Regions from separate parts of the Sphingomicrobium maritimum genome, predicted to be linked through region 2. Evidence: predicted binding sites of a transcription regulator. Region 2 holds the regulator's gene; the other holds the start of a gene.
The links. The regulator LexA, encoded in region 2, represses DNA repair genes until DNA is damaged. The targets are predictions, from matches to a motif close to GTTCCNCNCTTGTTCT.

Region 1: the regulator LexA is predicted to act here: its motif matches at 4,324-4,339, upstream of WJT74_RS01280 (DUF5131 family protein).

What each region holds. Positions count from the first base shown of each region.
Region 1 covers NZ_CP154608.1:253,531-260,801, reverse strand. The annotation lists gene WJT74_RS01305 (universal stress protein) at 1-228, shown strand, start outside; gene WJT74_RS01300 (SDR family NAD(P)-dependent oxidoreductase) at 308-1,081, shown strand; gene WJT74_RS01295 (deoxyguanosinetriphosphate triphosphohydrolase family protein) at 1,634-3,025, shown strand; gene WJT74_RS01290 (hypothetical protein) at 3,027-3,803, shown strand; gene WJT74_RS01285 (hypothetical protein) at 3,945-4,226, shown strand; gene WJT74_RS01280 (DUF5131 family protein) at 4,352-5,101, shown strand; gene tcmP (three-Cys-motif partner protein TcmP) at 5,101-6,273, shown strand; gene WJT74_RS01270 (cation diffusion facilitator family transporter) at 6,723-7,271, opposite strand, start outside.
Region 2 covers NZ_CP154608.1:718,124-725,394, forward strand. The annotation lists gene WJT74_RS03680 (ComEC/Rec2 family competence protein) at 1-2,113, shown strand, start outside; gene WJT74_RS03685 (VOC family protein) at 2,143-2,493, opposite strand; gene lexA (transcriptional repressor LexA) at 2,525-3,208, opposite strand; gene WJT74_RS03695 (anthranilate synthase component II) at 3,271-3,861, opposite strand; gene WJT74_RS03700 (peptidylprolyl isomerase) at 3,866-5,824, opposite strand; gene tpiA (triose-phosphate isomerase) at 5,995-6,741, shown strand; gene WJT74_RS03710 (hypothetical protein) at 6,841-7,271, shown strand, end outside.

The DNA of each region.
Region 1 (7,271 bases), 460 kb from region 2:
GACAGTTCGCTCGAATGGGCCTGCGAAACGGTCGGCGATCGCCTTCTCGGCTGCGAGAGCCTGCCCGGCGACGTCGAAGGCGCGCTGACCGCCGAAGCGCGGCGCGTGGAGGCCGACATGCTGCTGATGGGCGCCTACGGACACAGCCCGTTGCGCACCATGATCGTCGGATCGACCACGACCGCGATGCTTCGCGCGCTGCCGATCTCCGTCCTCCTGTTCCGCTGATCGGCGCTCTGGCCGGGACTAAGCGACGGATCGCGGGCCGCCGCCCCGCCGTTCTTCCCCTGAACCAAGGGAGAAGATCATGCAGCGTTTCACCGACAAGACCGTCATCGTCACCGGTTCCTCGAGCGGCATCGGGCTAGGCTGCGCGAAACGGTTCAGCGAGGAGGGCGCGAACGTCGTTCTCAATTCGAACGACCCGTCCGAACTCGACGAGGTGAAAGGCGATTTTCCCGAAGACCGGACGCTGATCGCCTGCGGCGACGTGTCCGATCCCGATGCGTGCGAACGCATCGTCGCCGACACGGTCGAGCGGTTCGGCGGGCTTCATATCCTGCACAACAATGCCGGTATCGCCGCGATGGGACCGCTGGAGGAGATGAGCCAGGACGACATCGACGGCGTGCTCGCGGTCAACGTCACAGGCGTCATCCACATGTGCCGCGCCGCCTTTCCGCACCTCAAGAAGGTGAAGGGCTGCATCGTCAACACGAGCTCGGTGTCGGGGATCGGCGGCGACTGGGGCCTGGCGATCTACGATACGTCCAAGGGCGCGGTCACCAACCTGACCCGCGCGCTGGCGCTCGACTGGGGGCGGCACGGCATCCGTGTCAATGCGGTCAACCCGAGTCTCATCCGCACCGATCTGTCCGAGGACATGTTCGACAACGACAAGCTGATCAGCGCATTCAAGACGCGCATCCCGCTGGGCCGGACCGGCGTTCCCGAGGACGTGGCGGGGCCCGTCGCCTTCCTCGCGAGCGAGGATGCCGCGTTCGTCAACGGCGTGCAGCTCCCGGTCGATGGCGGCTGCTCGGCGAGCAACGGCCAACCGCCGATCGGCGAGCTGCTCTGACGCTGTCGGATGATGCCGCCGATGGTGGAGCTAGGGAGGCTCGAACTCCCGACCTCTGCAGTGCGATTGCATGAGATTAGCGATTTTTGGCAGAAAACCGTACTCTCGCGTCGGGAAAAAGCGCCCTAAAAAGCATAAATCGTCAAATTTGCGATACCAGTGCGATACCAAGCATCGTCGCGCTTTACGTTGGCGTCGACGGCCACGCTAGAATTTGGATGGCGGTGACTGGGCCGAAAGCAGCCGTGCAGCTTTGGAGCGATATGTGCCGCAAGCGGACATTGGCGGCCGACGCTCTGGGTGTAAACGAGATGCTCAATCACCCAACAGATTATGGCCGCTGAGGGACGGCCTGCTTGTAAGGGCCCGGCATCCCTAAAGCGAAATTAGCTCTCGCCGAACGTCAAGCACGCTGTTCCCATTAGGCTCCATTCGACGTAGATCTGGTCGAGATGCAATGCGCATTTGGAAGCGCAAACCTGCGGCCTTAACCGGTCCCGGCTAACAAGATGATGGTGGATTCAGATGGCGACGATTTGGTCTAATCGAAGGGTGAGTGAGCTGACCGAGAACCCGCCGGACGTCACAACCGACCCGGCTCGATCGCGGTTCCAGCAGGACTATGACCGGTTGCTGTTCTCGACGCCCGTTCGCCGACTGTCGGATAAAACTCAGGTCTGGCCGATGGATGACAATGACGGCGTGCGCACCCGGCTCACCCACTCGCACGAAGTGGCCAACCTTGCGCGCTCGATCGGCACCCGAATCCACACAGCGAATGTGGAACTGTTCTCCGGGGCCGACCTTCATCAAGTGATCCAGCCGATGCTGTCCGCGATCGGTCTTGCACATGATCTAGGCAATCCGCCGTTCGGACATCAGGGGGAGACCGCAATCGGCCGCTGGTTCGAGCTTCGTAAGGACTGGATATTCACGAACCATGATGAGGGCGCGCGCGGGTTGCCGACCGCCATCCCCGATGATCTCCATGCCGAGTTCCTAAAGTTCGACGGCAACCCGCAGACGCTCCGGCTTATTACCAAGCTCCAGACGAACATCGCTCATCTGGGCCTCGACCTAACCTCGGCAACGCTGGCCGCAGTGATCAAGTATCCCGTCGGTGCTGCAAACCGCGACAAAAAGAACCCCATTGCAAAAAAGTATGGGTATTTCGAAGCGGAACGCGCGCTTGTGGGTGGACTCCGCAAAGAAATCGGGTTGGGCGAAGGGCAGCGCCACCCGCTCACCTGGATCATGGAGGCTTGCGACGACATCGCCTACTCGGTCCTCGACGTCGACGACGCCATGAAGAAAGGCGTCATCTCACCGGATGATGTGCTCGCGAGCCTACAAGCTGACTCAACCACTTCCGCGCACACCGCGGTGGCAAAGGCGCAATCCAAGTTCGAAGAGGTTGAGTCCGCTGGCAGGCGTCCGGAACTCGCCCGCGACATCAAGATCGGATTTCTGCGAGCCTATTTCATAGAAGCGCTGATCGAACATGCCAGCGACGGCTTTGTTGCCGCAGGAGCAGCGATCACAGCCTTCTCACATCGTACCCCGCTGATGGACGACAGCACCCTGTGCGAAAAACTAAAGTCGCTCGCCCGGGAGCACGCCTTCGGCAATCCCAGCGTGTTGCGGATGGAGGCGCGCGGAGCAGAAGCGATTGACGGTCTTCTGACCGCCTTCTGGGAGGCGATCCACGACCGTCCACCGGAAAATTTCGGCGACATCTTGGCCCGCCGGTCCGGTGCGAAGAACAAATATGTCTTCGCGCTGATCAGCCAGAATTACCTTGAGGACGCATCCCGCGCTGCCAACGCCGACGGGATCGCTGCGTCGGTTCGTTACCGCGAGCTGCGCCTGCTGACGGATATGCTCTCGGGCATGACGGACACTTTCACGATCAAACTCTGGGACGAGCTGAAAGGCATGCAATAAGGTGACACCGGCGGAAACACTGCCGAAGCTCAAGCGCCGCATCGACGACTATCTGTGGCGCGAGGATGGGATGCCGATCCAGCGCCTACGCGAGATCTTGGCGACCAAATTCGAGCCGCTGGGGCCGGTAGCAATCATCGGCGGCTTGGTGCGCGATATCGCACGCAAAGGAAAGGTAGGCTTCCGATCCGATATTGACCTAGTGATTGATGCCGAGCCGGCGCGCGTCGCCGCGTTGGCCGCGGAGTTGAATGCTACGCCAAACCGTTTCGGCGGCTTCGCTTCGGTCCAACCGCACTGGAAGATAGATTTCTGGTCCCTGCCAAACACCTGGGCTTCATCCGTAGGACTGGTGCGCACAGACACGTTAGCAGATCTTGTCTTTACCACTTTCTTCGATTGTGACGCGATCTGCTACGAGGTGCAAAAGCGTAAGGTCCATGCCCTACCGGATTATCTCAAACGGCTGGCCAAACGCTCGATCGACGTCAATTTGCTGCCCAACCCTTCGATCGACGGCAATCTTCTGCGGGCTAGCCGGCGCATCCTCCTTTGGCACTTCCGTCCCGGTTCGGCGCTGCGCGCATTCATCGAACGGGAGCTGAACGAGGAGTCGTTCCACCGTATCGTGGCAATCGAGCAGGCGATCTATCCGAACGATGTCCTCAGCACTTTTGGTGGGCCACGACAGCTAGCAGATGCTCTGCTCGGGGATGAGATGCCGACCCAATTCTCCGGCTTCGGCGAGCAGTTGGAGCTTCCCGGCTTCACTAATTAGGTCAGCAGCAGGATACAATCGCCGTCCAGCATATCTGGGTTGGGGCGCCGGTCGTAATCAACTTGAAGCGCAAAGAGGCCGAGCGGTCGGGTCAGACTGGGATTTGGTGCGCGGCGCTAATCGACGCTGAATGTTGCGACAATGTCCGACGGCGGTATAAACACGGCGATGCGTTCATTCGGTGTGGTGCCGGGAGGGAAGATCCGGATTTTTCAAGCCGGTGACGATTGTGAACCCTGGCTCGAATTCCTGGGCGACGAACGAGCGCAGGAAGAGTATCGCATCTTTCCGCCATACCAATATGAGATCTCGCAGGAGCTTGCGACCAGGTATTCGTCACAACCCAGCGACCGCGCTTCTTTCCCGATCGCGCAACGTTTCAAGCGCGGTCAAAACTTGCAGGATCCCAAGATCCCCCTTTGAGGTTGCCGAATTTGAAAGCGAACTCATGGTCGAACACGAGGCGAGAAAGTTGCACAGCCGCAGCGCAGTCTTGCCTTTGAACTACCTAGCAACTAGTGTTCTATTAATGTTCTCAGTGGCGGATCATGTCTGACAACAGCGCAATCGAGTGGACCGACGCAACTTGGAATCCTGTTACAGGATGTACCAAGATAAGCCGAGGCTGTGACAACTGCTACGCTGAGAGATTCTCAGAGAGGTTCAGAGGAGTTCCGGGACACCCATTCGAGAACGGCTTTGATCTGGCATTACGTCCTGCACGGTTGGAGCAGCCGCTTGGCTGGCGTCGTCCTCGGATGATCTTCGTGAACTCGATGTCAGACCTGTGGCACAAGTCAGTTCCGTTTGAGTACGTCGATAGGGTCTTCGATACGATGGAGCGGGCCGACTGGCACGTTTATCAGCTCCTCACAAAGCGAAGCTCCCTCATGTCGAAGTACCTCCAGCAGCGGTACAGTGAGCGGCCCTGTCCACAACACATTTGGTGCGGCGTGTCGGTTGAGGATGCTCAAGCAAAAAGCCGCGTTTCGCACCTCCAAAGCGCTCCCGCAGGAGCAAGGTTTCTCTCGATCGAGCCGCTGGTTGGAGCCGTAGGAGAGTTGGACCTCTTCAATATCGATTGGGTAATTGTTGGAGGAGAAAGCGGCCCACGAGCACGGCCTGTCGATCCCCGTTGGGTGCGTGAAGTGCGCGACCAGTGTATCGGACAGGACGTTGCCTTCTTCTTCAAGCAATGGGGCGGGTTCCGACCTAAGGACGGCGGCAGAGAACTCGATGGGCGGGAGTGGAACGACTTCCCCCAACAACTTAAGGCAGCGATGGAAAAGGCTGACTGATGGCGGGGCCTGTGATGCTTCCGTCTGCTTATCGACGTCGCGCACAGTCATTCGTCAAGCATGAAGTGTTGCGGGCATACCTTGAGCGGGCCGCAATGATTATTTTGTCCAAATACCCGGAGTTCGTTTTTGTCGACGGGTTTTCAGGCCCTTGGCAAAACGCAAGAGACGACCTTAGCGACACTTCATTTGGCATCTCATTGGCCCAGCTACGCGCGGCTCGACAGGCATGGGCCGACAACGCGCGCTCCAGAGAAGTGCGGTGCGTGTTCGTGGAAAAGCGGCGGGCCGCATTCGACCGGCTGTCGGCTGCATCGGTGTCAGAGGCGGACGTGCCAATTACTCCCCTGCACGGCAAGCTTGAGGATCACATACCCCGTATTCTGAAGGAGGTTGGCCACTCCTTCGCGCTTTTCTTCCTCGACCCGACTGGTTGGAATTACGACCTCCGGAATCTATCGCCGCTTCTTTCCCACCGACCGGGAGAGGTTCTGGTGAATTTCATGTATGAGCATTTCCGTCGGTTCATTGACGACAAGCGGCCCGAAATTCGCGGCTCTCAGGACCGTGCTTTAGGTGGCCCGGAGTGGCGACCAAAGTATGCCTCACTGATTGAGCAAGGAGTTCCCAAGGAGACCGCAGTGCTAGAGGTCTTCAAGGCCCAGCTGAAGAGCGTCGGTGGCTATCAACACGTTGCAAGCGCGCGGGTTCGGCACCCCCTCGCAGAGAAAACCCATTTCCATCTCGTCTATGGCACCCGGCACGAGAAGGGTCTGACAGCGTTCCGTAGCGTGGAGAAGAAGGTGCTGTCCGCAGAAGGGAGCATCCGCGTTCAGGCGCGCGATGCCGCACTGCAGGAGAAAACCGGACAGGGGACCTTCCTAGATGTTCTAGGGCCGCCCTCGGAAGCTGTCGGAAGTGATCCCCGCCTACAAGACCACGAGCACGTGCCAGTTTGGCTGCAGCACGCTGTCGCTACCCGCCCCGTCGACTATCACCTTTTGATGCAGGCTGCGCTTGAACGCTACTCGATCACTGAGCCGGAGTTTAAGGATCAGCTAGTCGCTGCAAATAGAGAAGGGCATATTGCTTTTGAAGGGATGCCCGCTCGATCCTTTAAGCCCAGCAAGGGTGTGGTAATCATCTCAGGCAAGAAAGCAGGGCAGAAATGATCCGCGCAGAGACCTTTTATCCTTTGCAAACCGACTGACGAGGTTAGCGACAGAGGAGGTATGCCTCTTGCCGGCCCTCTCGGTCCTCATGTGGCGCGCGTGCAGTTCCGAGGCGGTCCCAGCAAGGCTCTTGACCCTATACCAGTGCATCGCTTCCACCTTGCCCCTCGTGTCCTCTGCGAACCCGTGCGCACGATCGATCCAAATGAACGGCAGCTTTTTAGAAAAATTTGAGCAAACTCGAACGACCAAATATAGGGCGCATTGCCGACCTGCTAAAATTGGGCCGACAGCTGTCTGTCCGCTCTTCGGCTCATGACTGCAGATTGCGGACACGAAATGCCTAGCATTACGCGATGCCAAACGCCTGGAATTTAGTTCTCGCCGGCAGCTTTCCCTTTTTGCGCGGAACGTCCCGTCCTACAAACTCGAGCGCCCCGTCGCCTTCCTCAGAAACTTCCAGAATGCCCGGTTCGGGCTATCAACCCTTCGTCGCAGTCCGCTGCTAGGCAAGCTTCCAGCGTTGCATGCTTAATGCCGAACCGGGAGGAGACGCGCTGCCGCACGGTTCGCTTCAGTTCTTCGAACCGCTCGAGTGACGGGCGGGATGGCACGATGTGGACCTCGAGGGCGCGGCGGTGCTCTCCCAAATTCCAGACATGCAGATGATGGATGCTCTCGACCCCTTCGATCGCCTCGAGTTCGTCCATGATTTCTTGCAGCTCGACGTCATCTGGCACCGCGCCCATAAGCAGGCGAACCGTGCGCGGCATCAGCGACACCCCCTGCCAGATCACATAGGCGGCGATGATGACGGTGATGACCAGATCGGCCACGTAGAGATCGTATAGCAGGATCAGGACCCCGGCGACGATCACCCCGACAGAGGCCATGGCATCGGACACATTGTGCAGGAACGCCGCCTTCATGTTGATGCTGTCCTTGGCGCCGCGGTGGGTGATGAAAGCGGTCACCAGATCGATCACCAATGCCACGCC
Region 2 (7,271 bases):
GCCTCGCTCCCCGCCGCTGACAGGTCGGCTCGGCGGCCTCGTATCGGCGCTGGGGCGCGTACGCAAGAGGCTGGAACGGCTGCTCGAAGCCGAACGTAGCCAGCTGCCCCTCTGGATCGTCGCCGCTTTCATGGCAGGGATCGCACTCTGGTTCGCCCTGCCGGGCGCGACGGGATGGGCGGGTCTCGTCCTCTTGGGTGGCGGGGTCGGTGGACTTGGCGTTCTACTCGGCGGTCGGTTGGGCGCAACGCTGGCGGGTATCGGGATCGCGGCGGCTCTTGGCTGCGGATGGATATGGCTGCGCGCGGAGTTCGTCGCCCACGAGCGGATCGAACGGGTGACGATCACGAGATTCGTGGGAACGGTCGAAAAGAGCGAGCCGCTCGTAGCTAGGGGCAAGTGGCGGCTGACCCTGCTGCCAGTCGAGGGCAGCGGGCTCCCGGAGCGCCTTCGCATCACGCTGCGCGAGGCACAGTGGCGCGACGCGATGGGGGAGGGTGCCAAGGTCGAAGTGCGCGCGCGATTGACGCCGCCACCCTCGATGTCGGTACCGGGGGGCTACGATTTCGCCCGGACCGCCTGGTTCCAGCAGATCGGAGGTGTGGGCACCGCGCTGGGAGACGTCCGCGTGGTCGAAGCCAGCGAGGATGGCTGGCTGGCCGGGGCGCGCAAGGGCCTTGGGGCGCGGGTACGCGACCGGCTACCCGGAGCGGGCGACGGGATCGCCACCGCGCTGGCCACTGGCGACAAGAATGCGGTGAGCGATGAGGACGCCGAAGCGATGCGGCGTTCCGGGCTGGCGCACCTGCTCGCCGTATCGGGTCTCCATATCGCGGCGGTCGTCGGGTCGGCGATGCTCCTCGCGCTCAAGATCCTGGCATTGTCGCCCAGACTGGCGGCGCGGACCAACCTCGTGATTGTCGCGGCGGGGATCGGAGCGCTGGCGGGGATTGGCTATACCTTGCTGACCGGAATGCAGGTGCCCACGGTCCGTGCCTGCATCGCCGCGCTTCTGGTTCTGTTGGGACTTGCACTGGGGCGCGATGCATTGAGCTTGCGACTGGTCGCCGTGGGCGCGACGATCATCATGCTGGTGCGGCCGGAAACGGTGGCGGGTGCGAGCTTCCAGCTGAGCTTCGCAGCGGTCACCGCAATCATCGCGTTGCACGCGCATCCGGTGGTGAAACGCGTCCTGATGGCGCGAGAGGAAGGCAGGATCCGGCGGATCGGGCGCGGGTTGCTCGCGCTGTTCCTGACAGGACTGGCGGTCGAACTTGCGCTCATACCCTTCGCGCTCTTTCACTTTCACAAGGCCGGGTTGTACGGGGTGTTCGCGAACCTTCTCGCCATTCCGATGACGACATTCATCATCATGCCGGTCCTGGCCCTGGCCATCATCGCCGACCTGTTCGGATTGGGTGCGCCGTTCTGGTGGATCGTCGGCATGGCGCTCGATGCGCTGCTGGCGCTGGCGCATTTCACCGCCAATGCCGAGGGGGCGGTCGCGATGGTGCCGAACATGCCGGGTTGGGCGTTCGCGGCCAGTATCGGCGGATTCTTGTGGCTTTGTCTGTGGCGGCACCGATCACGCTACGTGGGATTGGCGGGGATGGCGATTGGGCTGGGCGCCGCTGCATTCTCGCCGCGGCCCGATTTGCTGGTGACCGGCGACGGTCGGCATCTCGCTATCATCGCGGACGACGGAACGCCGCACCTGCTGCGGGCGCGGGCCGGCGACTTCGTTCGTGACATGCTGAGCGAGGGAGCGGGGTACGACGGGGAGGCGCCAGCGCTGGACACCAGCGCATTCGCCAACTGCAACCGTGACGCCTGCCTGGCCGATCTGCAGGGGGACGGACGCACCTATCGCCTCCTTGCGACCCGATCGCGGGACCTGATCGCGTGGGAGGATCTCGTGGCAGCGTGCGCGAAGGCCGATATCGTCGTGTCCGAACGGTGGCTTCCCGACGCCTGCCAGCCTCGCTGGCTCAAGCTGGATCGAAGGACGTTGGAGGCGAGCGGCGGGATTGCGGTGCATCTCGACACGACGCCCCGGGTCGAAACCGTCGCGGCGCAAGTGGCCGAACACCCCTGGGGGGTCACACGACGCTGACGTCTAGCCGCCCTCGCATTAGCTGAGCTTCAGGCTTCCGCTGGATCCGGCTGATAGACCGCAAAACGATTGCCGGACGGATCCACCGCCTCGAACCTGCGCCCACCCGGAAAAGCGAAGATCGGGCGCTCGAGCCGGCCGCCGGCTGCGACCACCTTGTCCAGAACGTCTTCGAGACCGTCCGTCCGGAAGGCAGGAAGCGGGGCGACCGGTCGCTCGGCCACGTCGCTGGAAAGGCCGACATCGGTGTCGCCGGACACCGTCGCGGCGTAAGTGTCGCCGAAGTCGGTCATGTTCCAGTCGAACGCCGCTTCGTAGAAGGCGCGGGTGGCGCCGATGTCGTCGGCGGGCAGTTCGACATAATCGAAGCGTACGGTCATCCGCAGCTCTCTTTCGAGGTCAACAAGCGGCTCAGTAGCGGCGCATGATGCCGGCGAGACGGCCCTGAACGCGGACGCGATCCTCCTCGTACCGCTGCGCCGTGTAGGACGGATTGGCGGGGTCTAGGCGGACCATCGATCCCTCGCGACGATACGTCTTGAGCGTCGCCTCCGCCTCGTCGACGAGTGCCACCACGATCTCCCCGTCACGCGCATTGTCGGCGCGGCGGATCAGCGCATAGTCTCCGTCGAGAATGCCTTCCTCGACCATCGAATCACCCGAAACCTGCAAGGCGTAATGTTCGCCCGGACCCAGCAAGGCGGCGGGAACGGCGAAACCTTCGCTACCCTGCAACGCTTCGATCGGGGTTCCCGCGGCGATCCGCCCGTGAAGCGGGATCTCGACGACGTCGTTGGCGGGGGTGGGCACCACCGCGACCTCGCGCGGTTTCTCGCCGTCGTTCGCAGCAGCCGTCGTCTCCGACGTGCTTTCCGCGATGCCTTCGGGAAGCTTGAGGATTTCAAGAGCGCGGGCCCGGTTGGGGAGCCGTCGAATGAATTCGCGCTCCTCGAGCGCACCGATCAGGCGGTGTACACCCGATTTCGATTTGAGGTCCAAGGCCTCGCGCATCTCATCGAAACTGGGACTGATTCCCGTGTCCGACAGGCGATGATGAATGAATGCGAGCAGTTCATGTTGCTTCGGCGTGAGCATAAAGGCCCCGATCTTTCCAGTGGAACGAACGCGGAACATACTGGCAACCAAACGGGATGCTGTCAAGCGCGCTCACGACCGCAGATAGCTACGAACGCGCGAAGCAGATCGAGGCCTCGTTCGCTGGCGATGCTTTCGGGATGGAACTGGACCCCGTGAGAAGGAGCATCGTCGTGGCGAACGGCCATGCAGAGATTTTCCTCGTTCCAGGCGTTGACCACGAGTGGCGCCTTTACGTCGGTAACGGCGATCGAATGGTAGCGGGTCGCTGAAAGCGGCGAGGGGAGGTCGGCGAACAGGCCGGTCGCGTCATGTTGCAAACGCGCGACCTTGCCGTGGACAGGAGCGACTTGGGCCACGGGACTGCCGCAGGCGAGGGCAAGCGCCTGATGCCCCAGACAGATGCCGAGATAGGGTCGTCGTGCCGCCACTGCAGCGGCGGCCAGCGCAACGCTGATTCCGGCGTCCTGCGGACGACCGGGACCGGGCGATACCATCACGCCGTCGATGCCGATCGCCAGCGCATCGTCGACGGTGAGTGCATCGGCACGTGCGACCGTGACATGGGCGCCCGCCTGGCGAAGATAGTCGACGAGCATGAAGGTGAAGCTGTCGCGGTTGTCGAGCGCGAGCAGCCTCACCGGTTCCGACATCCGATTATTCGTCGCCGGTCGCGCCGCGGATGATGCGATTGCGCGTGGCGCTGATCTGACCTTCGTTGCGCTTCACGCCGACCTCGCGGCGAACCGCATTGACGAACTGCTGCTGCAACTCGCCCGCGACCGGAGCGAGAAAGCTTTCCGAAGTCTGCTGAATCAGCGCGGGATCGGACAGAGCGTTGCCGCGCGTCGTGTTCGTCAGTTCGACGACATAGACGCCCTCGCCCTCGGGATCGGCGACGAGACGCGCATTGCCCTCGCCCAGACGGAAGAGGATCTCGAGCGGCGCGGGTGCATCGTTTCCGAAGCGGGCGAGGTCGAGACGACGCAGGCTCGTTTCCTCCGGTTCGGGGAAGGAGTAGCCCGTCTCCTCTTCGGTCGCATCCATCGCATCGGCGAGCGTCGCGCCGTCGCGCATCCGGGCAAGGACCTGGTTTCCGATGGCGTTGGCACGCTGGAGCGCCTGATCGCGAATATAGTCGTTGCGGACGCGATCCCGGATTTCCGACAAGGGCGAGGCTGCCGGTTCGACCACATCGTCGACCTGGACCAGCGCATAGCCGCTGCCGCCGTCGAGCTGGACGGTTTCGGGATCGTCCCCCGCCAGCAGTTCGAACCCGATTTCCAGCGCCGGACGGACATTGGCAGGAATCGAGAAACTGGGATCGGAGCGTGCACGGCCGGTCGCGGTGATCAGCGGCGTTTCGATGAGATCGAGGTCGAAGCGTTCGACGACCTGGTCGAAGCTGGCGCCTTCGTCGAGAGCATCCTCGACCGAGCCGACGAGATCGAGAAGCGCATTGCCGCGCTTGCGATCGGTGATCTCGGAGGCTGCCTCGGCCCGGGCTTCCGCCTCGCTCTCACCCTGCTCGGTCTCGATGCCATCGATCTTCACGACGTGCCAGCCGAATGGCGAGCGAACCGGCCCTACCAGATCGCCCGCTTCGACGTCATCGGCGAAGGCGGCTTCGGCGACGGCTTCGCCAGCCAGCTGGCGGAACTGGGCGCGGGTCTGCAGCCCGATCGAAATGTCGGCGGCCGAAAAGCCGGCGGGCTGCGCAGCCTGTGCGAAGGACTGGGTCGCGGTGCGTGCCACGACTTCGTCCGCAGTGGCGCGGTCGGGAACGACGATCTGGCTAATCACGCGGATTTCACGGGTGCCGAAATCGCTCTCGCGTCCCTCGAGCGCCCGATCGACTTCGGCGCGCGTGGCATTGAGATCGGAGAAACGGTCGGGGTCGAACCGCGCGAAACGGAGCGCGCGCTGTTCGGGGACGATATAGCGGCTCTCGTTCTGCTGGTAATAGGAAGCCAGTTCCTGTCCGCTCGGATTGAGACGCGCGGCGATCGGGGCGGTGGGGATCAGGCCCAGCAGCCCCTCGCGCGTTTCTAGGAGCATCGAGGCGTAGGTCTGGGCAAGAGCGCTCGGAACGCGGCTCTCCGCTCCGAGAGATGCCACCAGAAGGCGCTGGGAAATGTCGCTGCGAATGAGCGCACGCACTTCGGCGTCGGTCAGCTGGTTTGCGGCGAGGAACTCGCCATAGCTGGCGGCCGTGACCTGACCGTCGAGTCCCGCCGCTCCCGGAAGGTTGGCGATCTCCGCGTCGATCAGCCGCTTCGAAATGCGCAGCCCGTTCATCTCACCGAAGACCGACAACGCCCGTTCCTGGATCAGGAGATTCAGCAACGGGTCGAAGTCGCCGTCGAGATCGGCGTAGGTCGCTTCGGGATTGGTCTGGCGCGCGATGCCGAGCTGGCGTTCCAGCGCCGTGCTCATGTCGGCATCGGTAATATGCTCATCGCCCACCTCGGCCAGCGTACCGGCGGCACCGCCGCCGCCGATGTTGAAGTTGCTCAGATCCGCCAGGGCGAAGCTGGCAAGGATCAGGACAAGGAAACCGATCAGGAAGACGCTGCCGAACTTGGACTTCGACAGATTACGGAATTTGGCGGACATCGGGAGAGTTCTTTTCGACTGAAAGGCAGGAGTTGAAACCGGCTTTAGGCGGTGCGGCGGGGCCTTTCAATGGTGGACCCGTCCGTCGGCCACGAGCCGAACGCGGGCTTGCACGCGGCGCGAGGAGCTTGCTAGGTCTTCGCGATCGCAACATTATTCGGGGAACAGGGATGCCGCGACGGCTGGTCGTCGGAAATTGGAAGATGCACGGGACGCGGGCCGAACTCGGTCAGGTCACGCACATCTCCATCGAAACCGAAACGCTTTACAAGGTCGAGTGCGCCCTGTGCGTTCCCTTCACGCTGATCAATCGCGCGGTCGGGGCGTCCCCCGGTTTTTCGATCGGGGCGCAGGACGTCCATGCCGAGGCGAAGGGTGCCCATACCGGATCGATCTCGGCAGCCATGCTGAAGGACGCGGGCGCGAGCCTCGTCATCGTGGGACACAGCGAGCGGCGCGAAGCTTACGGCGAAAGCGACGCCGACGTCCGTGCCAAGGCGGAGGCCGCGATCAATGCGGGGCTGAAAGTCATCCTTTGCGTCGGAGAAAATGACAAGATCCGCCAGACGGGCCAGGCGCTCAAGCATGTAGCGAACCAGTTGGAAGCCTCGCTTCCCGATCTGGTAACCGCGCCCTTGCATCTCTCGGTCGCCTACGAGCCCATCTGGGCGATCGGCACCGGCAAGGCGGCAACGCCCGCCGACATCGCTGCCATGCACAACCGGCTGAGGCAATCGCTGGAGGCAGCGTATGGCGAGGGGCACAAGTCGGTGCGCATCCTCTACGGGGGATCGGTGAAGGGCGACAACGCCGCCGAGCTGTTCGCGACCGAGGGCGTGGATGGGGCATTGGTGGGCGGCGCGAGCCTCACCGCCAACGACTTCCTGCCGATCCTCAATGCGGCGGAGAATGCCTGATAAGTGCCACATTTCAACGATCTGGCACGCTCGTTCAGCTTCAGGTAAGCCCGATTAGTCTAGTATCGAAACCAACATTACTCAGAGGGAAAGCTTTTCATGAAACGGATTTTTACTGCTCTTGCCGCCACCACCTTGGCCGTTGCCGCGCCTGCCACTCCGGCATTCGCGCAGCAGGCACCTTCGGGTGTCAACGTCGGGATGCAGGTCGTCGACACGCAGGGGAATCCGGTCGGCCTGGTCGCCGCGAGCGACGCCGACTTCATCACCGTGAAGACCGACAAGCACTCGATCCCCGTGCCTGCCAACAGCTTTACGCCGCACGAGGGCAAGCTGCTGTTCGGAATGAACGCGGCTGCGCTCAACGCCAGCTACGAGCAGGCGCTCGCGGACATGGAAGCGTCGGTTGCGGTCGGCAAGCCGGTCAAGGATGTCCAGGGCGTGGAATTTGGCATGATCGACGAGATCGCTGCTGATTACATTCAACTCGAGATGGCCGACACGGGCAAGGTCGTGCGCGTGCCGGTCGA